Regions from separate parts of the Mycobacterium sp. smrl_JER01 genome, predicted to be linked through region 2. Evidence: riboswitches for the same ligand, from Rfam matches in the RefSeq annotation. Region 2 holds a riboswitch; each other region holds the start of a gene.

Region 1 (4,706 bases), 3.1 Mb from region 2:
TCGAACACCGCGAGGTTGTCCAGCACCAGCGCAGCGACCGTCTTTATCGTCATGGCAGCATCTTAGCGAGAGTTGTCTCTTCTGCCACTGTTGGCCGGATATTGCCTGAACGCACCATTGCTGCCATGAGCATCGTATCTGCCTTCCTGATCCTTCTCGCCCCGTTCGCCGTGGCCGGTGTCCTCGGTTGGGCGGCCCACCGGTCCGGCACGCTGCGCGTGCGCCTCGACCAGTTCAGGTGGGCGGCCCCGATGACCGGCCCACTGTTCGACGACCGCGACTCATACCGGGTGCGACACGACGTCGACGCCATCCGCACCCGGTTCGAGGAACACCCCAACTGGCCCTCGTCAGGTGCATCCAGCGAACGACGTTAGAAACGCTTCGACCGCGTCCCGGTATTTCCTCGGCGCGTCGTCGTGGATGAGATGGCCGGCGCCGGGCACGCGCAGATAGGTCGATCCGGGGGCCATGTCGGCCATCGCTCGCATCTGCCCTTCCGGCGCGACCGAACCGTCGGCCTCCAGCAGCAACGTCGGCACCGACACCGCCCGCCACTGCTCCCAGTAATCACGGGTGCCCCACTCGGCGGCGATCTCGATCCACTTGTCGGGATGACCGTGCAGGCGCCAGCCGGTCGCCGTCCGGTCGAACGCCTCCAGAAAGTACCGGCCCGCGACCGGCCCGAACTCGGCGAACACCTGCTCAGCCGAGCCGAACTCGACCGGAAGCGCATGCACCCACGGTTCCCACGGACCGGTGGTCCGGCCCCGGAAGTCGGGGGCCATGTCCTCGACCACCACCGCCGCAACCAGCGCGGGCCGTGCCGCTGCCAGGCACCAGGAGTGCAGCGCCCCCATCGAATGGCCCACCAGAACCGCGGGCTCACCAAGCTGAGCGACCGCATCTGCGAGGTCGTCGACGAACCGCTCGGTACAGATCGGATGCACATCAGCGACGTCCCGTCCCCGATGCCACGGCGCATCATAGGTGTAGACCCGCCCCCACCTGGTCAGCCACGGCAGCTGCCTCGACCAGGTGCTGCCCCGGCCCATCAACCCGTGCACCAGGACCAGCGGCCGCCCGCTGCCACCCCGAGCGGTGAGGAAGTCCATCAGGCCATCATGCCGACCCGGCGCGGTAGCCTGATCGCCATGTCCACCAACACGCCCGTGGTGAAGATCAACGCGATCGAAGTCCCGCCGGATGCCGGTCCGGAACTGGAGAAACGGTTCGCCCACCGCGCCCACGCCGTCGACAACCAGCCCGGTTTCCTGGGCTTTCAGCTGCTGCGTCCGGTGAAGGGTGAGGACCGCTACTTCGTCGTCACCCAGTGGGAGTCCGAAGAAGCATTCCAGGCCTGGGCCAGCGGCCCGGCGATCGAGGCACACGCAGGTGAGCGCGCCAACCCGGTGGCCAAAGGCGCGTCACTGCTCGAATTCGAGGTTGTACTCGACGTTGCGGGGACTGACACCAAGGCCTGAGGCAGGCCGGGCCCGGCGCAGGGTGGCCAGCTGTGTGATCGCACTGCTCTGCGTCGTGTCCCTGGCCTGCGGATGTGCCGCCACACGACCGGCGCCGGCCGACGCCGCCTACGGCGTGCCCATCCAGCTCAACACGCCCCAGGGTCTGCGGGCCAAGCAGACCATGGACATGCTCAACAGCGACTGGCCGATCGGTGAGGTCGGGGTGCGTACCCTGGCGGCCCCCGAGGTCGCCGAGCATGCCGGGGTGACGATGGACCGGATGTGGTGGGACCGCCCCTTCACCGTCACCGGAGTCGACATCGGCGCGGGCCATGCGAAACTCGCCATCACCAACTCCTATGGCGTGGCCCAGACCATCGACCTGCGGACCGACGATGCCGGCATGGTCGACCGGTTCGACGTGCAACTCGTCGCGCCCAGCATCGACACCTGGTCCGACATCGACGAACAGCTGACCCAATCGGGTGCGCGGTACTCCTATCAGGTCGCCAAGGTGACCGACGGCCGGTGCGTCAAGGTCGCGGGCACCAACACCGACATGTCGCTGCCGCTGGCATCGATCTTCAAGCTCTACGTGTTGTTCGCGGTTGCCGAAGCGGTCAAGGCGAACACGCTGGAGTGGAGCGACACCCTGACGATCACCGCGGCGGCCAAGGCCGTGGGCTCCTCGGGGTTCGACGAACTCGCGCCCGGCGCAACGGTTTCCGTGCGCGACGCCGCACAGCAGATGATCTCGGCCAGCGACAACATGGCCACCGACCTGCTGATCGAACGGCTCGGACCGGGAGCGATCGAGCGGGCCCTGGCCGACGCCGGCCATCACGACCCGGCCAGCATGACCCCGTTCCCCACGATGCACGAACTGTTCTCTGTCGGCTGGGGCACCCCCGACATTCGTGAGCAGTGGAAGCAGGCCACCCGGGAGGGTCGCGCGCAGCTGCTTCAACAGACCAATTCCCGCCCCTACGAACCGGATCCGAAACGCGCCCACATGCCGGCATCCGACATCGGCGCAGAGTGGTATGGCAGCGCGGCCGACATCTGCCGGTTGCACGCCGCACTGCAGCAGGGCGCGGTCGGCGAGGCGGCCCCGGTCAAGGACATCCTGTCGTTTCTGCCCGGGATCGATCTCGATCGTGCCGAATGGCCCTACATCGGCGCCAAGGCGGGCAACCTACCCGGTGATCTGACGTTCAGCTGGTACGCCGTCGACCGCTCGGGCCAGCCGTGGGTGGTCAGCCTGCAGTCCAACTGGCCGGAGTTCCGCAGTCAGACCGCCGCGGCCTGGCTGATGTCGATCGCCAGGCAGACGTTCGACCTGATCCCGAACTGAGCACGACCCGAAGCCGCCCAGGAGGTACGCTCCCTTTGCTGCGGTGTACGGGAACCCGGTGTGAGACCGGGGCGGCCCTCGCCACTGTGAATGGGAAGTCGGTGACCGAAGTAGCCACTGCCTGCGCTTTCGCGCGGGTGGGAAGGTGGACGCCGGCACTCCGGGCCACTCTGTGTGGTCCGGTGAACCCATGAGCCAGGAGACCGGCCGCAGCGACCACATCGAATGCCCTCGAGGTGCGGGGCAGAAAGGCTCAACGAGTAGATCATGCACATTGCAGAGGGGTTCCTCCCACCGGCGCACGCCGTGGCGTGGACCATCGTCGCGGCGCCGTTCGTCGTCCACGGGGCCAGACAGGTGGTCCTGACGGTCAGGCGGCAGCCGTCAGCAGGCCCGCTGTTGGCCGCGGTCGGCGCGTTCTCGTTCGTCATGTCCGCAATCAAGCTGCCGTCGGTGACGGGGTCGAGTTCCCATCCCACCGGAACCGGACTCGGCACAGCGATATTCAGGCCACCGGTGATGGCGTTTCTGGGCACGATCGTCTTGCTGTTCCAGGCGCTGCTGCTCGCGCACGGCGGAATCACCACGCTCGGAGCCAACGCCTTCTCGATGGCGATCGCCGGGCCATGGGCCGGCTTCGCGGTTTTCGTCGCCCTCCGCAAGGCCGGGATCGGAATCCTGCCGTCGGTGTTCGCGTTGGCCTTCGTCGCCGACCTGGTCACCTACGTCGTCACCAGCATTCAATTGGCGCTGGCGTTCCCCTCCGTCGAGGGCGGGTTCGTCGAAAGTCTCGCCGAGTTCATGGGTGTCTTCGCGGTCACCCAGGTGCCGCTGGCCATCGTCGAAGGCCTCATCACGGTCGTCATCGTCCGGGTGCTGATCCAGGTTGCGTCCTCGGAACTGCTGAACCTGGGCTTCCTGAAGCGCAAGGATGTTCCGGCCAGCGCCGCCGACGAGGTGCCCAGCAGCGATCGGACGGGGGTCTAGCAGATGGTTCCGCGTAACGAAAACCCAGAATCGGGCCGACGTTCTGTCATCGTGATGGCCGTCGTATTGCTCGCCATCGCAGGTGCCATCGCGGTCGGATCGCTGTTGTACGGGTATGCCGCCGATTCCGAGGCAGAGTTCGGCGGTGCCGACGGCCAGGCCGAAGAAGTGATCACCGAAATCCACGAGGACTACCAGCCGTGGTTCTCGCCACTGGTCGGCGAGCTCCCCGGTGAGGTCGAGTCCGGTCTGTTCGCACTGCAGGCGGGCCTGGGCGGCATCGTCCTGGGCAGCGCGGTCGGCTGGTACGCCGGACGCAAGCGTGGACGTACCGAGGCGCTCACCGCCACGGTGGGGGGCGGTCAGGCGGACGGCGCACCTACGGGTGGGTCGGCAGACGGGACGCATGTCGGCGACTGAGTCGCCCACGTGAATCCGCTCGACCTCAGTGCGGCGCAGAATCGGTGGTCGACCGATCCAGCTGCCGAAAAAGTCTGGTTGTTCGGGGGCTTGCTGCTGTGCGCGATGGTTCTGCCGCCGCGCACCGGTGCGCCGCTGGTCCTGGTCACAGTGGCGGTGGCGACTCTGGTAGTGGCCCGGGTGCAGGTTCGGCTGTTCACCCTCGCCCTACTGGGGCCTGCCGTCTTCATCGTGCTTGGCTCGCTGCCGATCGCCATCGGATTCCGCGGTGGGCCCCACCTGGAGCCCGGCGGGGTCGACCTCGCAGTCGACACCTCACTTCGGGCCATCGCCGCATCGGCGGCGACCATCGGTCTGGCGATGACGACCCTGATGGCGGATCTGCTCGATCTGGCCCGACGGGCCGGGGTGCCGGCCCCGCTGTGCCATGTCGCGGACCTGACGTACCGGCTGGTCGGCATCCTGATCCGGTCGGCGCG
Region 2 (4,706 bases):
GAGGAAGACACCCCCGCCGACGGCAGAAAGACCGCGAAACCCAAGAAGGCCAAGAAGGATGCCGGCGATGGCGGGCCGCCGCCGGTCACCGTGGTGGAGATGTTCGCCCGCCTGCAGCAGGGTCCGCTGGCCGGGCTGCGGCTGGGGCTGATGCACGGGCGGCTGTCCGGGGACGAGAAGGACGCGGTGATGTCCGCCTTCCGCCGGGGTGACATCGATGTGCTGGTCTGCACCACGGTCATCGAGGTGGGTGTCGACGTGCCGAACGCGACGGTGATGGTCGTGATGGACGCCGACCGTTTCGGCATCAGCCAGCTGCATCAGCTTCGTGGCCGGATCGGCCGGGGTGTGCACCCCAGCCTCTGCCTGCTGGTCACCAGACTGCCGGACACGTCCAAAGCGGGTCAACGACTCAAGGCGGTCGCCGGAACGCTGGACGGCTTCGCGCTGGCCGATCTGGACCTGCGGGAGCGCAGCGAAGGAGACGTGCTGGGCTACTACCAGTCCGGGCGCCCTATCACCCTGCGGTTCCTGTCGCTGGCCGAGCACCTGGAGATCATCCTGGCGGCCAGAGAGCTGTGCGAGACGGTGTTCGAATCGGACCCGAACCACGCGGGTATGGCCGCACTGTCGGCGCCGTTCACCGACGCCGACAAAGTGCAGTTCCTGGACATGTCATGAGTCGCAGACAGACCGGGTGGCCGGCCGTCGTGGTGCTGCTGGCGGTGATCGTCGCCTTCCAGGTCGGCTCGACGTCGTCGGCGCCGTCGCACTACATCGCCCAGGCCGACATCCCGACCGTCGCGCCGGGCGCCGATGTGCTTGACGGTCTCGCCGAGGTGCCGTTCCGATTGCGCGGAAATGACCATTGCCGAACGGCTTTCGGTGAGTCGTGGACCGATGACACCACCGCTGCGGGTGGCCGCAACGGTTGCGATACCCGATTCCTTGGGGGGTTCGGCGTGTTGCCGGGGACGTTGCAAGAAGCTGAGTTCATGTCAGGAACGCTCCGATGACCCGGGCAAGGTTGGCTTGGTCGGGTGCGGCTGCAGCGCTGGCGGTTGTGGTGGCGGTGCAAACGGTGATGTCGTCGGCTGGGCCGTCGACGTCGGTGGCCGGGGCCGATCAGCCGACGGTGACCGTTGGGGTTGATGTTCTCGCTGGAGTGCCGGTGGTGCCAGTTCGTGTCCGTCATGGGGATTATCGCCGTGCGGCGTACGGGGAGGCGTGGACTGATGACACCGATGCACCTGGCGGACACAATCAATGCGACACCAGGAACGACATCCTCGATCGCGATTTGATCGAGAAGACGTATGTGGAGATCAGTCGTTGTCCGCGCGCGGTGGCCACCGGTGTGCTGCATGATCCGTACACGAGTACGACGATAGCTTTCCAGCGCGGCAACAAGACTGGTGCAGCCGTGCAGATCGAGCACATCGTGCCGTTGGCCTATTCGTGGGATCAGGGCGCGTGGGCATGGCCGGAATCGTTGCGTGTCCGGTTCGCCAATGATCCCGCCAATCTCCTGGCGGTGCAGGGGCAGGCGAATCAGGACAAGGGTGATAAGGAGCCGGCCTTCTGGATGCCGCCGAATGCCGCGTTTCATTGCCAATACGCGATGCAGTTCATCGCGGTGATGCGGGGCTATGGGTTGGCGCTAGATGAACCATCGGTGCCGGTGTTGCGTGATGCGGCAGCAACATGTCCGAGTAGTTGATGAGGAAGGGCCTGTTCGTGCGTGGCAGTTCGGCTCATGTTATGGGTGGTCGGTATAGCGCGTATCGGCCTCGCGGCCAGCGCCGTCATGGCCGGCTGGGCCAGCAGCCGCCGGTCGGGCTCGACTGCAACGTTCGCTGCAATCCAGCGATAGGTCCCAGGCACTCGTAAACGTCAAGCGTGTGGTGGAGAGCATCGCCCGCATTGTCCACGACGTCAACGGCACACCCGCGGATCGCAACGCCAAACTCAGTTCTATTGTTGCGCATGCAAACTCGACCCTTCAAGGGCGGCCAGGCGACGAGTTGGCGATCAGACGGTGTTCGGCAACATGGCAACGAAGGCGGGCAGGCGATCTGTGGGCGGGGCATCGTCGTTTCGCACCACCGCTATTGAAAATGATTATCATTTATATTACAAAGGGTTGCGATGGTTACACAACGGGTGGCGCGGGGGGATTCATCGACGGCAAGCCAACCGTTTGTGCTGGGGTCCGTTCAACATCCAGGGTGCGCGCCGCAGTCTGGACTGCTCCGGTGGGCCTGGCCCGAGATAGTCGGATCAGGAGCATGCCTTCGTCGGGATTGGCCCAGTGAAACGGTGGGCAGGGCAGCACGTGGACGCCACGGCGCACCATCTCGGTGTACAGCTTCGCTGAGTCGGGGCCGCCCTTAGGTAGCTGTACCCGCGGGCCACACTGATCTGTGGCCTCAATGTGGCGGTGATGGGATAGCCTGCGTTGTTGAGAACGGTTACATCCGTGCAATGCGGGTGTCAGGGAACCCGGTGAGACTCCGGGACTGACGCGCAACGGTAAGGGAAACGTACTCGACATCGGTGATCGGAAACCCCGGCCACCAGCCGAGTGCGGACGATCCCAAGTCCGATTACCTGCCGCTCTCAGCTGTGTCCACCGTGTATCTCGCGTTCAGATACCCCGACATACCGAGGCAAGACTTGTTCATCACCGTTTGCGGGCCGCACCCCGCCTTCTGCTCGCGTCCGTCTCAGACAGCCGGGCAATGACCGTCCGCGAGACAATCCGCTATGACCAGGCATCGGTAGCCACTGTGCACCGTGCGCCGGTTGTCGCGCTGACCACCGTGCTCGCCGCCCTCACCGTGACGAGCATCGTCGTTTCGGTCGCCTTCGGCGCTGAGGACATACCACTGCGAGATGTCTGGGATGCCGTCGCCGGCCGATTCACCGGCGCCACAAGTGATGTGGGATACCAGACCATCATCTGGGAGCTCCGCCTGCCGCGTTCAATCCTGGCAGCGCTGGTCGGTGCGGGTCTGGCGCTGGCCGGCGCCCTCATGCAGGCCCTCGTGCGAAACCCGCTGGCCGAACCCTATCTACTCGGTGTGTCAGCAGGTGCGTCTGTGGGTGCGACGGCCGTGATCACCCTCGGCGCGCTCTCATCCCTGGGGATCTGGGCGCTGTCGGGCGCTGCGCTCATCGGATCTTTGATCGCAACGCTCACCGTCTACGCGGTGGCACGCGCCCAAGGCAGTCTCACGGCACTGCGCTTGATCCTGTCCGGCGTGGTGCTTTCCTCGGCGTTCATGGCGCTCTCGTCGCTGCTCGTCTTCACAGCCGGTGATCCCCACGCCGCCGAAAGCGTCATGTTCTGGCTACTCGGCAGCGTTGCCGGAGCAACCTGGGCCAAAGTTCCGCTCACCGCCGCGGTGGTGCTGGTGTCACTCACTGCTGCGCTACTCATCCACTCATGGCTCGATGCCTATTCCGCAGGTACCGACACAGCAACATCTCTCGGTGTACCGGTCCGGGCGTTGCGCAACACGTTGTTTCTGGTCCAAGCGGTCCTCGTCGGCGTACTGGTCGCCGTATCCGGTGGCATCGGCTTTGTCGGTCTCATCGTGCCCCACGCGGCGCGAATGGTTGTCGGCGCCACCCACCGCGCGATGCTCCCGGTCGCGGTCTGCGGTGGGGCACTGTTCATGGTGTGGGTCGACGTGATGTCGCGGGAGCTGGCAGCGCCCCGGGAAATGCCGTTGGGCATCATCACCGGCCTCGTCGGCGCACCCGTGTTTCTATACCTGATGGGGCGGCGGCGCTATGAATTCGGCAACAACACGTGAAGACCGCCGCGATCACAACCACGATGCCGACCGGTGTCTCTGTGACCGCCCAAGGCGTGAAATGCCGCCGCGGCAACAGAACGGTGGTCTCCGGTGTGGACCTCACCGTGCCTGCCGGGACGCGGTTGGCGGTCATCGGGCCCAACGGCGCCGGCAAAACCACTCTGCTGCGCACCCTATCCGGTCTCGACGCACCAGCATCGGGGACGATCCGAGTCCAGGGCGACGATATGTACCGGATGTCGGCCCGACATCGGGCACGCACTATCGCCGTGGTCGGGCAAGAAGAGCAGCCCTCGGGGGAATTGACCGTTGCCGAGGCCGTGGGACTGGGCAGGACCCCGTACCGAAACCCATGGTCGGCCGCGGTAACCGGCGAGCAGAATATCGTCAACGAGGCCCTCAACGCCGTCGGTCTGCACGGGTGGGGGAATCGATCATGCGTTCACCTTTCCGGTGGTGAACGTCACCGGGTAGTCCTCGCCCGCGCGTTGGCGCAGCGAACTCCGGTACTCGTCCTCGACGAGCCCACCAACCACCTCGACGCAGCGTGGCGGCTGAGATTCATGCAGATTCTCGATGATCTGCAATGCACGGTCGTCGCGGCAATGCACGACCTTGACTTGGTGCTGCGACATTTCGATGCGGTCGCAGTCGTAGCCGGCGGCGGGGTGTACGCCCACGGGCCACCCACCAAGGTCCTCGACTCAGCCCTTCTGCGGCAGGTCTTCGGCGTAGCCGGCGACATCATTGTCCATCCCACAACCGGACATTCCCATCTCCTGCTCACCCATGCCCACCCGGCACCGAACCCATCATGAGGACTACGACAGTGGCACAGAAACCTTTGACGCACAAAGCAAGTCGACCCTTAGTCATGCTGGC
Region 3 (4,706 bases), 2.1 Mb from region 2:
CAGGTCGGCGTTGAGGCCGTGCCTCAAGTTGTCACCGTCGAGAACGTAAGCGGGAACTCCCTTTTCGAGCAGCTTCTGCTCGACCAGCATCGCCACCGAGGACTTACCCGAGCCCGACAGCCCGGTGAACCACACGGTCCGCCCCTTGGTCAGCCGGTCCTCGGACTTGCACAGCGATTCGTGGCGCACCGTGTTCGGGCTGGAGGTCCGTGCCGAGACGAACGGCAGGATCATCCCCGCGGCGACCGTGCCGTTGGTGTTCGGGTCGATCAGGATGAAGGACCCGGTCGCCGCGTTACGGCCGTACTCGTCGAGCAGCAACGGCACCTGACTGCGCAGCGAAACCCGGCCCAGCTCATTGATTTTCAGCGCTGTCGCGGTCTTGTCCCGGTGCAGGGTGTTGACGTCGAGGCGGTAGTCCAGGCCGGTGACCTTCACCCGTGTGGTCCGGGTGGTGTGCTTGATGACGTAGTCGCGGCCGGGTTCGAGCGCCGACCCGTCGGCCATCCAGCAGACGGTGGCATCGAAGTCCTGGTCGACCCGGGGCTGATTGTTCGGCCGGGCGATCATGTCACCGCGCGAGATGTCGATGTCGTCGGCCAGGCTGATCGACACCGCCATCGGCGGGAACGCCTCGGAGACAGGACCGCCGGGCCCCTCGATCTCGGTGATGCGGGAGGTGATGCCGGTGGGCAGGACCACGACCTCGTCACCCGGGCGCATCACGCCGCTGGCGACCGTACCGGCATAACTGCGATGGTCGGCGTGTTCGCGGGTCTGCGGCCGGATCACATACTGCACCGGGAACCGGACGTCGACGAGGTTGCGGTCGCCGGCGATGTAGACCTCTTCGAGGTGGGCGAGCAACGAGGGTCCCTCGTACCACGGAGTGGCGGCGGACTTGGACACCACGTTGTCGCCGTTGAGGGCCGACAGCGGGATCGTCGTGACGTCGTGGACGTCCAGGCGCGCGGCGAAATCGTGGAAATCGTCGCGGATCTTCTCGAACTGCTCTCGGTCCCAGTCGATGAGGTCCATCTTGTTGACCGCGAGGACGATGTGCTGGATACCGAGCAGCGAAGCCAGGAACGCATGACGCCGTGACTGCTCGAGCAGACCGTGCCGGGCATCGACCAACACGATGGCCAGCTGCGCGGTCGAGGTGCCGGTGACCATGTTGCGCGTGTACTGGATGTGGCCGGGCGTGTCGGCGATGATGAATTTCCGCTTGGCGGTTGCGAAGTAGCGGTAGGCCACGTCGATGGTGATGCCCTGTTCCCGTTCGGCCCGCAGACCGTCGGTGACCAACGCCAGGTCGGTGTAGTCGTGCCCGCGCTCCTTGGAGGTGCGCTCGACCGCGGCGAGCTGGTCTTCCATCACCGCCTTGGAGTCGAAGAGCAGGCGCCCGATCAGCGTGGACTTGCCGTCGTCGACCGAGCCCGCGGTCGCGATGCGCAGCAATGTGGTCATCAGAAATACCCCTCACGTTTGCGGTCTTCCATGCCCGCCTCGGAGATCCGATCGTCGGCGCGGGTGGCGCCACGCTCGGTCAGCCGCGAGATCGCGGTCTCGGCGATGACCTCTGACACCGTCGCCGCGGTGGACTCCACACAACCGGTGCACGTCACATCGCCCACGGTGCGGAACCGGACCGTCTTCTCGATGATCGGCTCCTCCTTGCGCGGCTGCAGGAACTTGTGCACCGCCAACAACATGCCGTCCCGCTCGAAGACCTTGCGCTGATGCGCGTAATAGATCGACGGCAGCGTGATCTTCTCGGCGCCGATGTAGGACCAGATGTCGAACTCGGTCCAGTTCGACAGCGGGAATGCACGGATGTGCTCGCCCTTGCGGTGCCTGCCGTTGTAGAGGTTCCACAATTCGGGCCGCTGGTTCTTCGGGTCCCACTGCCCGAACTCGTCGCGGAAGCTGAACACCCGCTCCTTGGCCCGGGCCTTCTCCTCGTCGCGCCGGGCACCGCCGAACGCCGCGTCGAACTTGTTCTCCCGGATCGCCCTCAGCAGGGTGAACGTCTGCATGGGGTTGCGCGAGGGAATGGTCTCGACCACCCGGCCGGCGTCGATGTCGTCCTGCACCTTGGCCACCACCAGGCGCACCCCGGACTCGGCGACGAGTTCATCGCGGGCCTGCAGCACCTCTTCGAAGTTGTGGCCGGTGTCGACGTGCATCACCGGGAAGGGCAGCCGTCCCGGCCGGAACGCCTTGATGGCCAGGTGCAGCATCACGATGGAGTCCTTACCGCCGGAGAACAGCAGTACGGGCCGCTCGAACTCCGCAGCCACCTCCCTGATGATGTGGATCGCCTCGGCCTCCAGCGCACGGAGGTGACTCAGCTCGTATCGCCCCGCATTCTGCGTGAGCTCATCGGTCGCGGTCATCATTCCTCGTAAAGTTGGTAGATTTGACCATATTTATGGTCATAACCCGAAATGGTGCCCGACGACTGACCCAACTGTCAACGTTCGGTGTTAGATTGCCGTCGTCCGACGCAGGGGAACACCGGTGTGAATCCGGGGCTGTCCCGCAACTGTGACCCGATGCGCGCACGCGCGACGGGGAGCCAGATCGCCTGCGCGGATTTTCGAACCCCCACGAGGATGGACGTACAAAGTGAATATTCTTCCCGGCTCGAATTCTGTCTCGCACGGCCATCGCAGGGTCGATCGGCGACGGTTTCTGCTCGGCGCGGGCGGTGTCGGACTGCTTGCCCTCGGCGCTCCCCTGCTGTCGGCCGGCTGCGGCACCGTCGCACCCGCCGGGCACCCGACCTCGGACGCGCCGCGGCGCGGCGGCACCCTGCGCACGGTGTTCGCAGGCACCTCGGCAAGCGCCGACGTCCTCGATCCGCATGTCGCGCCCCACTCGGCGGGCGGCGCACTGTCCAAGAACGTCTGGGACCACCTGGTCGAGTACAACAACGACCTCACGCTGCGTTACCGGCTGGCGGAATCGCTGGAACCGAACGTCGACGGCACCGAATGGCGGCTGCATGTCCGGCGGGGTGTGGAGTTCAGCGACGGCAGCCCGCTGACGGCGCGCGACGTGATGTGGAGTCTGGAACGGATGCTCGATGCCGACAAGCCATCGGCCGGCGACCTGTCCATGGTGGACCTGCCGGCCACCAGGACCGACGGCGAGCACTCGGTGGTCGTCGCGATGAACGAGCCGCTCGCCGACTTCGGATCCGTACTCGCCGGCTGGTACGTCTACGTGATCAAGGAAGGCACCGACGATTTCGACGCGACGACGCTGCCCGTCGGCACCGGCCCGTTCGCCCTGGAGTCGTGGTCACCGGGTGACCGGACCCGGCTGGTCCGCAACGACCGGCACTGGGACGGTGCACCGAATCTCGACGCCGTCGAGATCCTGCAGATCGCCGCGACCGAGCCACGTCTGAACGCCTTCCTGTCCGGTGAGGCCGACGTCGTCTACGAACTGGCGCCGATGCAGGGCAACGCGCTGCGCGAGCAACCCGACGTCTATCTCGTCACGCCTCCGGCCGGTGTGATGTCGGCTTTCCAGATGCGGGTCGACACACCACCATTCGATGACCCCCGGGTGCGTGAGGCGATGCGGTTGTCCGTCGACCGCCAGGCGATGGTGGATTCGGTGTTCTACGGTTTCGCCGAACAGGGCAACGACCTCTACGGCAAGGGGGCTCCGTTCTACCACGACGGGCTGCCGCAACGCTCCTATGATCCGGACCGGGCGCGCACCCTGCTACGTGAAGCCGGGCACGAGAATCTGACCGTCACCCTGCACACCGCAGACGTCAGCCCGGGCCAGCTGGAATCGGCCACCCTGTTCGCCGAGCAGGCCAAGAGGTCGGGGATCACCGTCGAACTGCAGACCGAACCCGGCGACATCTATTTCTCGCAGATCTCGGGCAACCGCCCGTTCACGCAAACAGGCTGGTGGAACTACAGTTTGGACTACTTCTACGGTCAGGCGCTGACCTCAGAGGCACCCGACAACGGCACCGGCTGGAAGAACCCCGGCTGGGACCGGACGTTCCAGCAGGCGCGCGCCACCATGGACGTCGATCGCCGCGCCGAGCTGTATCGCCAACTGCAGGAACAACTCTGGACCGACGGCGGTCACATTCTGCACGCCTTTGCGTTGCAGCCGACAGCGGTGCGAAGTCACGTCCGGGGCATCCGCGACGGCGTCCCCGGAACCGGCGACTGGGCGAACTTCTCCACCAGTTGGGTGTCGGCGTGACCGCCGCGCCGCCCGGGCCTTGAGATGACGCGCTACATCGCCGGGCGGCTGGCCGGGGCGGCGGCTGTCCTGTGCGTGGTGGCCGGCCTGATCTTCTGGCTCTTCGAACTTCTCCCGGGAGACGCTGCGACAGTACTGCTCTCACGCCAGGGTGCGGGGCAGGCCGACCCCGAACAGCTGGCGGTGCTGCGCGCAGAGCTCGGACTCGACCGTCCGGCCATCGTACGGTTCGTCGAGTGGGCCGCCGGACTGCTCCGCGGCGACCTCGGGATGTCACTGCTCTCGCACCGGCCGGTGTCGGAAGTGATGCGATTCCGGCTGGCCAATTCGCTGGTGTTGGCCGCGGTCACCGTCACGCTTCTGGTCCCGCTGTCGGTTCTGTTCGGACTGACCGCCGGCGCCTACGCCGGATCGCGCTTCGACCGGTGGGTCAGTCGGATCGCGCTGGCGTCGGAATCGATTCC

The links. A riboswitch is a leader RNA that binds a small molecule or an ion and turns the genes downstream of it on or off. The one in region 2 is predicted to bind cobalamin.
Region 1: another riboswitch for cobalamin. It lies ahead of ACNUDN_RS24450 (energy-coupling factor ABC transporter permease); the one in region 2 lies ahead of ACNUDN_RS10060 (FecCD family ABC transporter permease).
Region 3: another riboswitch for cobalamin. It lies ahead of ACNUDN_RS19685 (ABC transporter substrate-binding protein); the one in region 2 lies ahead of ACNUDN_RS10060 (FecCD family ABC transporter permease).

What each region holds. Positions count from the first base shown of each region.
Region 1 covers NZ_JBLXXK020000001.1:5,197,372-5,202,077, forward strand. The annotation lists gene ACNUDN_RS24425 (GlxA family transcriptional regulator) at 1-53, opposite strand, end outside; gene ACNUDN_RS24430 (hypothetical protein) at 126-377, shown strand; gene ACNUDN_RS24435 (alpha/beta fold hydrolase) at 351-1,115, opposite strand; gene mhuD (mycobilin-forming heme oxygenase MhuD) at 1,155-1,484, shown strand; gene ACNUDN_RS24445 (serine hydrolase) at 1,459-2,820, shown strand; cobalamin riboswitch at 2,845-3,046, shown strand; gene ACNUDN_RS24450 (energy-coupling factor ABC transporter permease) at 3,088-3,807, shown strand; gene ACNUDN_RS24455 (energy-coupling factor ABC transporter substrate-binding protein) at 3,862-4,227, shown strand; gene ACNUDN_RS24460 (CbiQ family ECF transporter T component) at 4,237-4,706, shown strand, end outside.
Region 2 covers NZ_JBLXXK020000001.1:2,134,198-2,138,903, forward strand. The annotation lists gene recG (ATP-dependent DNA helicase RecG) at 1-681, shown strand, start outside; gene ACNUDN_RS10050 (hypothetical protein) at 678-1,016, shown strand; gene ACNUDN_RS10055 (HNH endonuclease family protein) at 1,013-1,720, shown strand; cobalamin riboswitch at 2,452-2,632, shown strand; gene ACNUDN_RS10060 (FecCD family ABC transporter permease) at 2,742-3,821, shown strand; gene ACNUDN_RS10065 (ABC transporter ATP-binding protein) at 3,845-4,642, shown strand; gene ACNUDN_RS10070 (ABC transporter substrate-binding protein) at 4,699-4,706, shown strand, end outside.
Region 3 covers NZ_JBLXXK020000001.1:4,235,209-4,239,914, forward strand. The annotation lists gene cysC (adenylyl-sulfate kinase) at 1-1,470, opposite strand, end outside; partial or broken gene cysD (sulfate adenylyltransferase subunit CysD) at 1,470-2,442, opposite strand; cobalamin riboswitch at 2,470-2,612, shown strand; gene ACNUDN_RS19685 (ABC transporter substrate-binding protein) at 2,632-4,242, shown strand; gene ACNUDN_RS19690 (ABC transporter permease) at 4,267-4,706, shown strand, end outside.